DNA from 3 places in the Erwinia sp. AnSW2-5 genome. Region 1 is predicted to be linked to each of the others. Evidence: predicted binding sites of a transcription regulator. Region 1 holds the regulator's gene; each other region holds the start of a gene.
What was found. Region 1 encodes PhoB, which activates phosphate uptake and scavenging genes when phosphate is short. Its sites were predicted from a motif close to CTGTCATAAAACTGNCNNAT; they were not measured.

Region 1 (4,761 bases):
ATACCCCGCCTGGCTAACCAGCGCCTGGCCCTGTGCAGAGAGCGCTAAACGCAAAAAGGCCGCCGTCAGCGGCTCCAGGGGTTTGTCGGGGGCTTTGTTGACGTAGATATAAAGAGGGCGAGCATAAGGATAGCGGCCGCTGCGAATATTTTCGGCGCTCGGCGCGATCCAGTCATTGCCCTCACGCGCTACCGGCACGGTTTTAACGCCGCTGATATGAAACCCGGCGCTGGCATAACCAATGCCATTCAATGTTCCCGCAACGGCCTGCACCACGGCAGCAGAACCGGGATATTCGCCGACATCATTGCGGAAATCACCGTTACATAGCGCCTGCTGTTTGAAGAAACCCCAGGTGCCGGAAGCCGAGTTACGGCCAAAGCGCTGCAATCCGCGCGTTGCCCAGCCAGGCTGAGCCAACTGCAAATCACCCCAGGTTTTGGGCACAGCTAGCCCACCACAGCGACGGGTCACCGAGAAAATGGCATCCAGCTGCTGTGCATTCAGCCCGGTTAACGGGTTGTCCTGATTGACCACCACCACCAGCGCATCCATCGCCACCGGAACGGCCAGAGGCTGATAACCGTAACTGTCTTCAAACAGCTGACGTTCTACGGCCTGCATCGGGCGGCTCATCGCGCCTAACTGGGCCGCTCCCGCGGCCAGCGCGGTCGGCGCGGTTGACGAACCGGCCGCCTGGATCTGCACATTGACACCGGGATACTGACGATTAAAACTCTCGCCCCACAGCGCCATCAGGTTACCCAGCGTATCCGAGCCAACGCTGGTGAGATTCCCCGCCAGCATGCCCTGTTTCGCCGGGACCTGCGAACTGACCAGCAACAGCGCCAGCGCGATTAACATTTTCATTGCATGGGTTCCGTGAGACTCAATGCAGCGCATTCTCGGATAGTTCAGCACTGACAATCAACCTTGGTGGCAATTGAAAGCTGAAACAGGTTTCAGCGCCGGGCGTGCTGCTGATATCCAGGCGCGTATTGTGATGGCTGAGCGCATGTTTCACGATAGCCAGACCTAACCCGCTGCCGCCGGTCTGTCGGGAGCGCGCTTTATCAACGCGATAGAAGCGCTCCGTCAGACGAGGCAGGTGTTCCGGTGCAATCCCTGGCCCATTATCTTTCACCTTAAACTGTGCCCCCTGCGGGCTACGTAGCCAGCTGACATCAATCCGCGTGCCATCCGGCGTATGGTTAACCGCGTTATACACCAGATTGGAAATCGCACTGCGCAGTTGCTCGTCATTGCCAAACACGCGCAAATGCGGGTCGGTATGGAAATAAATATCGTGGCGACCGTTACTGAGCGTTTCCGCTTCACGCTGCAACACCCGCAGCATCATCGGCACGTCCACGGTTTCCTGCAAATCGAGCGCTGGAGCAGCTTCAATGCGCGACAAGGTCAGCAGCTGTTTCACCAGGCTGTCCATGCGTTTGGTCTGTTCCTGCATGGTGTGCAGCGCCTTATCACGCAGGCTGCCCTCCAGCACGGAATCGTTCATCATCTCCAGATAGCCCTGCAACACGGTGAGCGGCGTGCGCAGTTCGTGGCTGACATTGGCAAAGAAGTTACGCCGCGCGCCTTCCAGCTGGTGCATCTGGGTAACATCACGCGCCACCAGCAGCCATTGCCCTTCGCTGTAAGGCATCACACGGAATTCCAGATGACGATGGCTGTTCAGTACCAGCGTGAGCGGGCGTGAAAAATCACGCTGACGCAGATAGCGGGTAAACTCCGGGTAACGCAGCAGGTTGAGGATATTCTGGCCGTTATCTTCCGGCCAGCGCAGCCCCAGCATCTGCTGAGCCAGGCCGTTGCACCAGAAAATCGTCCCCTCTTCGGTGGTCAGTACCACCGCATCAGGCAGAGATTCTGCACCGCTACGAAAACGTTTGATCAGATGACCGAGTTCACGACGGCGACGACGATTACGCGCCTGCATTTGATACAGGCCGTAAAACAGCGGTTCCCAGCTGCCACGGCCGCTGGGAGGTGTCATGCTGCGGTCGACCCACAGCCAGTGAGAGAGTCGAAGTAAGTTGTTGAAATGAAAACCCAGCACACAGAGTACTGAGATTAACAGCAGCCAGGGGAGCCAACCCACCAGCAGCCCGAGCAGTAACGCGGGCAAACCGGCAAGCAGCAGCTCAAACAATAATCTCTTCCAGGAGAGGCGTTCCAACACGGTTCAGACTCCAGCGCGAACAATCAATAGCGTGCAGAGAAACGATACCCTGTTCCGCGAACCGTCTGCACCATACGATCGTGCCCGGTCAGTTCCAGTGCCTTACGTAAGCGACGAATGTGTACATCAACGGTACGATCTTCGACGTAAACGTTAGTTCCCCAGACATGGTTTAGCAACTGCTCACGGCTGTAGACGCGCTCAGGATGCGTCATAAAGAAGTGCAGCAGTTTATATTCGGTCGGCCCCATTTCCAGCGGCTGCGTATCGGACATCACGCGATGCGATGACGGATCAAGACTCAGCCCCTGCATCTCAATCACCTCTTCCACCGCCATCGGTGAAATACGGCGCATCACCGCTTTAATACGTGCCACCAGCTCTTTCGGTGAGAAGGGTTTGGTAATGTAATCGTCGGCACCCACTTCAAGGCCACGGACGCGATCTTCTTCTTCACCACGCGCAGTCAGCATCATCACCGGAATATCACGGGTCATCGCTTCACGCTTCAGGTGCTTAATAAACTGAATGCCGGAACCACCCGGTAACATCCAGTCCAGCAGGATTAAATCTGGCCACGGCTCAATGAGCATACTGACTGCGCTGTCATAGTCCTCGGCTTCGATCGGTTGATAGTCATTTTGTTCCAGAACGAAACACAACATCTCACGGATTGGGGCTTCATCTTCAACCACCAGAATGCGCTTAGCCATTATTGCTCCTGCTACTGTGACAGGTTGTCACGGGGATATGCGGCGCCATTATGCGTCAGTTTTATGACACTTTTATGAAAAAAGCACCCCCTAAAAGCATTGATGAAATTAAATAAAATCTCTACCTCATCAATATGTTTATCGGGCCTGAATAATTCGAGAGGCAGGACAGGTATAATACTCACCACGCTTTTCGCCATGAAAGGACCCCCATGCGCATCATTCATACTGCCGACTGGCATCTTGGCCAGTTTTTCTACACCAAAAGCCGGGCAGCCGAGCACCAGGCATTCCTTGACTGGCTGCTGGAGAAAGCAGAAGCACAGCAGGCGGATGCGATTATTGTGGCGGGCGATATCTTTGATACCGGCTCTCCGCCGAGCTACGCGCGTGAGCTGTATAACCGCTTCGTGGTCAAGCTTCAGCAAACCGGCTGTCAGTTGGTGGTACTGGGCGGCAATCACGATTCGGTTGCCATGCTGAATGAATCGCGCGAGCTGCTGGCCTGCCTCAATACCCGGGTGATCGCCGCCGCCTGCGACGATGTGCGTCAACAGGTGCTGGTTCTCAATCGCCGCGACGGCCAGCCGGGGGCGCTGCTGTGCGCCATTCCGTTTTTACGTCCACGCGATATTCTGCGCAGCCAGAGCGGGCAGTCAGGGCGCGAAAAGCAGCAAAGCCTGCTGGAAGCCATTACGGAACACTATCAGCAGTGCTGGCAGGAAGCCCTGAAACAGCGCGATGCGCTGGGCCTGACGCTACCGATTATTGCTACCGGCCATCTGACCACGATGGGCGTAACCAAAAGCGATGCGGTGCGTGATATCTACATCGGCACGCTGGATGCCTTCCCCGCCGACTGTTTCCCCCCTGCGGACTATATCGCCCTGGGGCATATCCATCGCGCCCAGCGCATTGCCGACAGCGATCATATTCGCTACAGCGGCTCCCCAATCCCACTCAGTTTTGATGAGCTGGGTAAAGCCAAAAGCGTGTTTCAGGTCGACTTCAGCGACGGCAAACTCAGCGCCGTCGAAGCCTTACCGATCCCGTTATTCCAGCCGATGCAGATGATCAAAGGCTCTCTGGAACAGATTGAGCAGCAGCTGGCAGCACTCACGGCCGATCCGCAGGGTGGCACCGTCTGGCTGGACATTGAAATCGTCACCGATGCTTACCTCAGTGAGCTACAGCGCCGTATCCAGGAACTGACCGAACCCCTGCCCGTAGAAGTGGTGCTGCTGCGTCGCAGCCGTGAACAGCGGGAGCAGGTGATCGCCCGGCAGAACAACGAAACCCTGAACGAGTTGAGCGTGGAAGAGGTGTTTTCCCGCCGTCTGGCGCTGGAAGCCGAGGATACTGAACGGCTGGAACGCGCCAGAGCGCTGTTTGCCCAGACGCTGGAAGCCGTGCGCCATGAGGAGCAGCCATCATGAAAATCCTGACCTTGCGCTTTAAAAACCTCAACTCGCTGAAGGGTGAGTGGAAAATCGACTTCACCGCAGAACCTTTTGCCAGCAACGGCCTGTTCGCCATTACTGGCCCGACGGGCGCAGGCAAAACCACCCTGCTGGATGCCATCTGCCTTGCGCTGTATCACGAAACACCGCGCCTGAAAGGCATTACTCAGTCACAAAATGACCTGATGACGCGCGACACTGCCGAATGTCTGGCAGAAGTGGAATTTGAGGTGAAAGGCGTCGCCTGGCGCGCCTTCTGGAGCCAGAACCGCGCACGCGGTGCCGCCGATGGCAACTTGCAGGCACCGCGCGTTGAACTGGCGCGCTGTGACGATAACCAAATCGTCGCCGATAAAGTCAAAGATAAGCTGGAAATGATCGCCAG
Region 2 (4,761 bases), on a different contig from region 1:
TCGCCAGTGCAGAGGTGATGCTGTTGCCCGGCATAAACAGTGAGGCACTGTCGAGCTGGTAGGTGTTACCGATGATAAAGGTTACCGCCATGGTTTCACCCAGTGCGCGCCCCAGTCCTAACATCACACCACCAATCACCCCGTTTTTGGTGAAGGGCAATACCACGCGCCACATCACTTCCCAGGTGGTACAGCCGATACCGTAAGCGGACTCTTTCATCATCACTGGCGTCTGCTCGAACACGTCGCGCATCACGGAAGCGATGTAAGGGATGATCATAATCGCCAGGATAATCCCGGCGGCTAAAATCCCGATACCAAATGCCGGGCCGGAGAACAGCGCTCCCACAATCGGCACGTTAGCCAGTACGTCTCCGACCGGCTGCTGGAAATAGGTGGCAAACAGCGGAGCGAAGATAAACAGACCCCACATGCCATACACAATGCTGGGGATCGCTGCCAGCAGTTCAATCGCCACGCCCAGCGGGCGGCGCAGCCAGTTAGGGGCCAGTTCGGTCAGGAACAAGGCAATGCCGAAACTTACCGGGACAGCGATAAGCAGGGCAATAATGGAGGTGACGACGGTACCGTAAATCGGCACCAGCGCACCAAACTGTTCGTTAGGCGCATCCCACTCTTTATTCCACAGGAACGAGAAACCAAACTTCTGGATACTCGGCCATGAAGAGATAATCAGGGAAACGATAATGCCACCGAGCAGCAACAGCACAATCAACGCAGCCAGTTTAACCAGCGCGCTGAAGATGATGTCACCTTGTTTTCCGGGAGCCTTGAATGCCGGCTTGGTTGCAGCCATAGAATTCTCGAGTCTGATACTGCTGATACGTATCGGGCCAGGCAAGCCTGGCCCCTGGGGGTGATACACACCACGTCAAACGTGGTGCTTACTGGAATAGATTAGTACAGCGCTTTGCCGGAGCTGTCTTTCACGTTAGTTTTCCAGGCGCTACGAATCTGCTCAACCACTGAATCTGGCAGTGAGGCGTAGTCCAGGCCAGCCGTGGTTTTGCTGCCGTTTTTATAGGCCCAGTCGAAGAACTTCAGTACGGCGGCACCTTTCTCAGCATTAGCCTGCTCTTTGTGCACCAGGATAAAGGTGGTAGAGGTGATTGGCCATGCGTTGTCGCCTTTCTGGAAGGTCAGGTCCTGTGCAAAGGATTTGCTCCAGTCTGCGCCTTTAGCCGCATCGCTAAAGCTTTTCTCGCCCGGCTCAATGGCTTTGCCATCGGCATCCACCAGCTTGGTGTACGCCAGGCTGTTCTGTTTCGCATAGGCGTACTCAACGTAGCCGATAGAGCCTGGCAGACGCTGTACGAATGCGGCCACGCCATCGTTACCCTTGCCGCCCAGACCGGTTGGCCAGTTAACGGTGCTGCCTTTACCGACTTTGCTGCTCCAGTCGCTGTTCACTTTAGACAGGTAGCTGGTGAACACGAACGAAGTACCTGAACCGTCAGCGCGGCGTACCACGTTGATGTTGGAGTCAGGCAGTTTCACGCCCGGGTTCAGCTTGGTGATTGCCGGGTCGTTCCACTTTTTGATGGTGCCGAGGTAGATATCACCCACGGTTTTGCCATCCAGCGTCAGCTGTCCAGATTTGATACCAGGAATATTAACCGCCAGTACCACCCCGCCAATAACTGTCGGAAACTGGAACAGGCCATTTTTTTCTAAATCTTCGTCTTTCATTGGCGCATCTGATGCACCGAAGTCTACGGTTTTAGCGATAATTTGCTTAACGCCGCCGGATGAACCAATACCCTGATAGTTAACCTGGCTGCCTGTCGCGGTGTTGTACTCTGCTGCCCACTTGTTATACACAGGTGCCGGGAATGTACCGCCAGCACCGGTCAGGTTGGTTGCGGCCATTGCGGTAACGGCGCTCAGAGACAGGGTTACTGCGACGAATTGAGCCAGGGTTTTGTGCATCAGTGTCATGTTCCCTCCACGGGATTAAAAAGTCAGGCCAGTTGCCGTGTTTGTCTAATTAATGAATGCTGCTGGAGGCAAAATAGGACAGTTTGGTGACAGTAAAATGTACGAAATATGACACTTTTGTGACATCCATCTTTAATTCTTAATCCCTCCAACTTCCCATCACAATTCGGGAACATGATGTCGGGGTACACTAATCTAAGGAGAGAATTTTATGCGAACTTATCAGATGTTACCTCTGGCACTGACCCTGCTGGCCACCTCTTTGCCAGCCCTGTCTGCACAAGTACCGTCAAACCCTCGTCTGAGCTATGAGAAGCATCTGGCAATATTTGACAGTAACAATAAAGACATTAGCCCCAGCTCTATCAGTGGCAGTGATATCAATGACCTTTTCTCTGCGGTAAATGAAATAAACACCCAGCAGGAAAAAGATAAAAGCACCATCGCCGATCTCACCAGCAAGGTCAGAGATCTGGAAAACCAGAACAAAGACCTGAAACGCAGTCAGGATGATCTCAGCCGCAAGCTGGATGACCTGAGCCGCAAGATTAAGTAATCACGGAAAGCCGACGTCAGTCGGCTTTTTCCATTACCGCGCTCATTTCCGCACGACGTTTTACCGGACGCGTGGCCCACAACGATGCAGCAACAATCAGCAACCCGCCCAGCCATGCCGCTGGTGTCAGCGACTCCTGCAACCAGAGCACGGCAAACAGGGCACCAAACAGCGGCTCAGAGCCCATTAATAGCGAGGCACGCGTCGGTGAGGTGCGCTTCACCGCATAGTTCTGCGCGAAGAAGGCAAACAGCGTGCAGAACAGCACGAGGTAAAGCGTCGGCCCCCAGAACAGCGTGCTCTCAGGCAGCGCCGGTATCGCATGCTCCGTCGCCACCAGCACCACCAGCGAGCCGCAGGCGACCACCCCGGTTTGTACCGCCGTCAGCGCCAGGGCAGGCACATTGCGATGCTGGGTCATTTTTTTCGTCAGACACACCATCAATGCACGCAGCAGCGCAGCCCCCAGCACCAGCAGATCGCCGCTGTTCATCTCAATCGGTGTTCCACCCACCAGCAGCATGGCACCGCACAGAGAAACGGCGGCGGCGATAAACACGCTGGTTTCCGGCCGCTGGCGGAACATCAGCCATTCAACCAACGGCGTCAACACCACACACAGGCCGATCAGAAATGCCGCATTACTGGCTGAGGTCAGAGCCACCCCAAAGGTTTCACACAGGAAAATGGCAAACAGCACGGAACCCAGTATCAGCCCCGGCGGCAGCGCCTGACGCCAGCAGTGCCTTAGCGCAGGTAAGAGCAGCACGAAGGTCAGTAAAAAACGAATAAACAGAAAACCCACGACCGGATAAAAAAGAACGGCCTGCTTTGCCATCCCGTAGCTGGTTCCCCAGACCACGGCCACAGCCAGTAACATCCACTCTGCGTAACGCTGTTGTTTCTCCACCTGCATTCCCCTGTCGTTGGTGATAAACCCAACAGCGATTATGATGTTTTTCTCCAGGCGGAATAATCCGCGCTGACAAACAAGACTTGTGCGCTATGAGAACAAATCAATATATGGGTCTGCTGCCGTATATGGCAGTGTTCGTGAAAGTGGTGGAACTCGGCAGCTTCTCGGCGGCCGCAGAGAAGCTGGGCAGCACCGCCTCGTCGGTCAGCCGTCAGATCGCCAGCCTGGAAAATGCCCTTGGGGTGAAACTGCTGGAGAGAACGACACGCAGGCTGCGCCTGACGGAAGCAGGCACGGCCGCGTGGGAGCGCTGCTATGAGATGATGCAGTCGGCACAGTCGGTGTTTGAACTGGCCGGACGCGCCAGCGATACGCCACAAGGTCGGGTGAAAATCAGCGCACCGCGAGCCTACGGCAAAGATTTGATCTCGCCGCACGTTGCTGAGTTTTTACAGCGTTATCCTCAGGTAGATTTGCAACTGATGCTCACCGACCGGCTGGTGGATCTGATCAGTGACGATGTAGACCTGGCAATCCGCATTACCGACACGCCGCCTTCGGGGCTGGCAGCACGCCCGCTGTTTCCCGTCAGACACGTACTCTGTGCCAGTGCGGACTACCTGCAACAACACGGCATCCCACAACACCCGCAGGATCTAACGCAGCACAGCTGTATTTATCTGGGGGAAGTGGCCGGGGATAATCTGTGGAAGTTTCGCCATATCACTAACGGGGAACAGACAAGCGTTGCAGTACACGGGCGCTATGCCTCGAATCACAGCAAAGCACGACTGGAAGGTATCATTAATCACCTGGGTATCGGGTGCCTGCCGCGCTTTTCCGCGCAGCAGGTGCTGGATAATCAACAGATTATTCAGGTACTTCCCGAATGGGACTACATGACATCCTATTACGGAATGTCCTGGATTCTGTATCATCCTAACCGGTATCTCCCCCCTAAGTGCCGGGTGCTTATCGATTTTTTGCTGGAGAAGCTGAAGAATCAGACAGCTGATGCTCAATAGCATTGAACATCAGAGAGGCTTCGCGCGGCTGAGCATCTGATGCCGGTTCTGCCTGTGGCCAGGCGGACCACTGGACAATCACCAGTTTATGAGGCTGATCGATTGCAATCATCTGGCCAAAAATACCTTCAGCCGACAGGGTTCCATTGCGGGTTTCCCCGTTGAGTGGCGCCTCTTTTTTTACACTCAAGGGAACACTCATGTTCCACCACTGATAACCGAATTGCCCTTCAGGGTAGTCGGCTGTCACCGAGTTCTCGGCTCTGTTCCAGGTACTGGCCTCTTTCACCCAGCCATCGGGCAGC
Region 3 (4,761 bases), on a different contig from region 1:
AAAGCAGTGATCAAAGCGCGTCGTGAAGCAAAACGTGTGCTTCGTAGCGATTCACGCAGTCATCGTCAGCGTGAAGAAGAATCGGTCACCTCGCTGGTGCAGATGGGTGGGCTGGACTCGATTGGCATGGCACGCGATACCCGCGACCATTCACCGATTGAAGCCAGAAATGAAGCTCAGGCGCACTATCTCCACGCCATAGAAAACAAAAAACTGATCTTTGCCACCGGAGAAGCCGGATGCGGTAAAACCTGGATCAGTGCTGCGAAAGCAGCTGAGGCCCTGATACATAAGGATGTCGACAGGATCATCGTGACTCGTCCGGTACTTCAGGCAGATGAGGATTTGGGATTCCTGCCGGGGGATATCTCCGAGAAATTTGCTCCGTACTTCCGGCCGGTATATGACGTTCTGGTTAAACGTCTGGGATCGTCCTTTATGCAGTACTGCCTGCGTCCTGAAATAGGCAAAGTGGAAATTGCGCCTTTTGCCTATATGCGCGGCCGTACCTTCGAGAACGCGGTGGTGATTTTGGATGAGGCGCAGAATGTCACCGCAGCCCAAATGAAAATGTTCTTAACCCGCCTTGGGGAAAACGTGACGGTCATCGTTAACGGTGATATCACTCAGTGTGACTTGCCAGCTCATGTGAAGTCTGGCCTCAGCGACGCGATGGCGCGCTTCGAGGAAGACGAAATGATTGGTGTGGTGCGTTTTGATAAAGAGGACTGTGTGCGTTCAGAGCTTTGCCAACGAGCGCTGCTCGCTTACAGTTAATCAGCGGTAATGCAGGGCGGTCTGTTATCGCCCTGCATGAATCAAAGCCCGACTCTGCCGGGCTTTTTTTATTTATCGATGCCGAAGCCTTGCTTCAAAATGGCTGGCTGCACATGCGGGAAATAAATATTCTGATAATAGCTGGCGGTGTTGTTGCCCCAGTTATCACCGTCGGTGCGCCCGGTACTGTTCCAGTGCGCCACCAGAACCTCGTTGTAAGCTTTAATCACCTCCGGTAATGAGGCGCTGTCATAGCGTTCTTCATGGCGGAAGCCTGCCAGCGACATGCGGGGTTTCTGCGGGGCGGGTTGATCGACATACCCCAGCACCACGCCCGCCACCGGGAAGGTCAGTTCAGGCAGATTCAGCAGCTCAATCATGGCTTCTGGTTCACGGCGGATACCCCCAATGGGCACCACACCAAGCCCGTGAGAACGGGCTGCCGTCATCACCGCACCCAGCGCAATACCAATATCCGTTGAGCCAGAGATCAGGCTTTCCAGGCTTTCATGCGCAATCTGCGTTTTCCCTTCTGCGGCAATGCCCAGCTGGCTTTTATGCATATCGAGTACGAAGGTGATAAAGACGGGCGCTTTGGCTATCCAGGGTTGTCCACCAGCCACTTCAGCAATGCGTGCACGGGTTGCCGGGTCACGCACCACCACCAGCGAGACCTGCTGCGAGTTAACGGAGGTCGGTGCCAGCCAGGCCGCTTCGATAATGTCATCAATAATGCTGTCGGCAATCGGTTTATCGAGGTAGCTGCGATCGCTGCGATGGCTTTTCAGCAGTTGGGTAATATCATTCATGGGATACCTGGTCGTTAAGATAGGGGACAATAAGGGAGTAAAGATAGTGAAGATGGGGATGTTCGAGTAGCCCGTTTGTGCGGCAGATCACATTTGCGCCATGCGGCCCGCCACAACAATGCGGTACCCCGTAGGGGGCGATCATCTTTTTCAATCGACCCGTGCTGACGATATCCACAAAACGGGCTGACCGAAACAGAAGGTCAGCCCCTACAGCAGAATATGGATTGGTTTGGTGAAAAACAGGCAAAAAAATGCCTGAACTTTCGCTCAGGCATTCTCTTAGAATATGGTGGTGAGAGAGGGGGATCACTCGCGCCATCCCTGGCGCTCGCCCTGCGGGCAGCCTGCGGCTGTGCAAAACGGCTATCCTGCCGTTTTGTCGAACCCTGACGAGGGTTCTTCACTCCCTCTCTCCACTGAATTACATGCAAAAAAATGCCTGAACTTTCGCTCAGGCATTCTCTTGGAATATGGTGGTGAGAGAGGGGTTCGAACCCTCGATACGTTGCCGTATACACACTTTCCAGGCGTGCTCCTTCAGCCACTCGGACACCTCACCATATTTTACTGCCGTCACCCGCAGGGGGTAACGGGGCGGTACTATAGGCAGTCGCCGTTAATGGGTCAAGTAGTATTTTTCCCTGTGCTTCTATTCGCTTAACTCATGAGCAATCGCAAAATTCCCGCAATCAGCACACCCGGCAATGAAATCTCACTGTCACATGACTGACACAGAAATGAAATAGTTGTATCGCAGACTGTGACTTAGAAATATTAAGACAAATTTATTCATGGAGATCGCCAATAATGAAACATAAAGCCTTTGCTCTTTCCCTGCTGACATCGCTGATTTGCTCCTCCGCCGTGGCGGATATCGCCACCTGGAATCGTGCTGCGCAGGGGGATATCACCCAGCCCGGCGGTGCGCGCCGTCTGACCGGTGACCAGACCGAGGCAATCAAAGCCTCGTTAAGCAGCACCACAGCGAAAAATGTCATTTTGCTGATTGGCGATGGTATGGGCGACTCTGAAATCACGGCAGCACGTAACTATGCGGAAGGGGCGGGCGGTTTCTTTAAAGGTATTGATGCGCTGCCGCTGACCGGACAGTACACCCATTACGCACTTGATAAAAAAAGCCATAAACCCGATTACGTCACTGACTCCGCCGCATCCGCAACGGCCTGGGCCACCGGGGTGAAGTCTTATAATGGCGCGATTGGTGTGGATGTGAACGGTAAAGACTATCCTTCGCTGCTGGAACTGGCCAAAGCAGCCGGGAAAGCCACAGGCAATGTATCAACCGCCGAGCTGGAAGATGCCACCCCGGCCGCGCAGATTGCCCATGTCACCTCGCGAAAATGCTACGGACCGGTAAAAACCAGTGAACTCTGTGCGACTAACGCGCTGGAAAACGGCGGTAAAGGCTCCATCGCCGAGCAGCTGCTGAATGCCCGTGCCGACGTCACCTTCGGGGGCGGCGGTAAAACCTTTAGCGAGACGGCGAAAGCGGGTGAATGGCAGGGCAAAACGCTGCACGAGCAGGCGCAGCTGCGCGGCTATCAGCGGGTGAACGATCTTGACGGTATGAACGGACTGAGCGAAGCGGGCAACGATAAGCCGGTGTTGGGGCTGTTTGCCGACGGCAATATGCCGGTGCGCTGGAAAGGCCCGAAAGCCACTTATCACGGTAACCTGGACGGCAAGCCGATCACCTGTGAAGTGAACGCCGAGCGTCCGGCCTCAACGCCAACGCTGGCCCAGATGACCGATAAAGCCATCTCACTGTTAAGCAGCAAGCAGCAGGGCTTCTTCCTTCAGGTGGAAGGGGCGTCTATTGATAAGCAGGATCATGCGGCTAATCCGTGCGGTCAGATTGGTGAAACGGTGGATCTGGATGAAGCCGTGCAAAAGGCGCTGGAATTTGCGCGTAAAGACGGCAACACGCTGGTGATTGTGACCGCTGACCATGCGCACTCCAGCCAGATTATTGCCAATGACAGCAAAGCGCCGGGCCTGACGCAGACGCTGATCACCAAAGACGGCAGCCCGATGACCATCAGCTACGGTAATTCCGAAGAGGATTCTCAGGGGCACACCGGCACGCAACTGCGTATCGCGGCGTATGGTCCTCATGCGGCGAACGTGGTCGGCCTGACGGATCAGACCGATCTGTTCTATACCATCAAGGACGCGTTAGCGATTAAGTAACCCTAAGATGATGGGGCGACGAGCGGTGCGTCGTCGTCCCCCCGTCCTGAGGTTGCCCAACGTTACTGTTGGCAGATGCGCAGTACCTCTGGGAATGGAATGCACACTGAGCTGCTCTTTTCCGAACCCGTAGTTTGTTGCAGGATCTTTTTAATGTGAGGCCGTATTTGCTTCACAAACTGTCGCGCCTCTTTCTCACCAAATGGATAGCCCATAATGTTTTCGCTCACCAGTTTGCACAACGCCAGATGTCCCGCACTGCCATCGGAATAGGTGAAATGGATATCCTGTAAGGTACGAGTGAAAATGCCCGCGCACTCTATCTTCCTTCCTTCCTCGTAATACAGATCGATCAGCAAGGCATCTGTCGGCAAATCGGGCCAGCCTTCATAGAGGGGCGTCAACACCGGGTTATCCGTTTGTGGCTGGCAGACGCGCTTTTTCTGCTCTTCCCGGAAAGCTTTTTCTCCGTCTTCGGACATCGCCTCATTATAAATAACCAGGTAAATATTCCTGTCTTTAGCGTCTGTGGGGCGGAGGCGTTCCAGTGCGTGAAGAGGCGCGGATGCTGTGCGGCCGGAACGCCGCTGTGACCATCGCTGCTGTGCGAGCAGCAAATCCTTATCGCTGATGACGCGCGATGTTTCCCACTGCGAATCAAACCATTGATGAATGGACGCGATTTGTCCGGGTTCCTCAGTTAGCAGACCGGCTTCATCCCACCAGGACTGCTCGCTGCCTTCAAGGTTTAACCCGTTGGCCGATAAGTTGGCAGAACCGATCAGCGCTTTTTTGGCCCCGGCGATGACTTTGGCATGCAGCTTGTCTGACTGGCGTATTGTCACACCCGGTCTATTACGCAGTATTTTGACCACTTCTGGATTCGTGGCCCCACTATCTAAATTACAAATCAGTCTGGCGCGCTGGCCCGCACGCGGGCAGATCAGCGTCTCTGCCCCTT

Region 2: the regulator PhoB is predicted to act here: its motif matches at 2,033-2,052, upstream of pstS (phosphate ABC transporter substrate-binding protein PstS).
Region 3: the regulator PhoB is predicted to act here: its motif matches at 2,305-2,324, upstream of phoA (alkaline phosphatase).

The regions. Positions count from the first base shown of each region.
Region 1 covers NZ_JBJGXA010000031.1:166,997-171,757, reverse strand. The annotation lists gene ACFL9S_RS19015 (PstS family phosphate ABC transporter substrate-binding protein) at 1-870, opposite strand, end outside; gene phoR (phosphate regulon sensor histidine kinase PhoR) at 890-2,203, opposite strand; gene phoB (phosphate response regulator transcription factor PhoB) at 2,227-2,916, opposite strand; gene sbcD (exonuclease subunit SbcD) at 3,129-4,352, shown strand; gene ACFL9S_RS18995 (SbcC/MukB-like Walker B domain-containing protein) at 4,349-4,761, shown strand, end outside.
Region 2 covers NZ_JBJGXA010000036.1:39,562-44,322, reverse strand. The annotation lists gene pstC (phosphate ABC transporter permease PstC) at 1-817, opposite strand, end outside; gene pstS (phosphate ABC transporter substrate-binding protein PstS) at 919-1,959, opposite strand; gene ACFL9S_RS20615 (hypothetical protein) at 2,171-2,515, shown strand; gene ACFL9S_RS20610 (DMT family transporter) at 2,532-3,425, opposite strand; gene ACFL9S_RS20605 (LysR substrate-binding domain-containing protein) at 3,521-4,456, shown strand; gene ACFL9S_RS20600 (serine hydrolase domain-containing protein) at 4,404-4,761, opposite strand, start outside.
Region 3 covers NZ_JBJGXA010000018.1:385-5,145, reverse strand. The annotation lists gene phoH (phosphate starvation-inducible protein PhoH) at 1-777, shown strand, start outside; gene ACFL9S_RS14285 (nitroreductase family protein) at 846-1,586, opposite strand; tRNA gene ACFL9S_RS14280 (tRNA-Ser) at 2,061-2,148, opposite strand; gene phoA (alkaline phosphatase) at 2,397-3,800, shown strand; gene ACFL9S_RS14270 (hypothetical protein) at 3,863-4,761, opposite strand, start outside.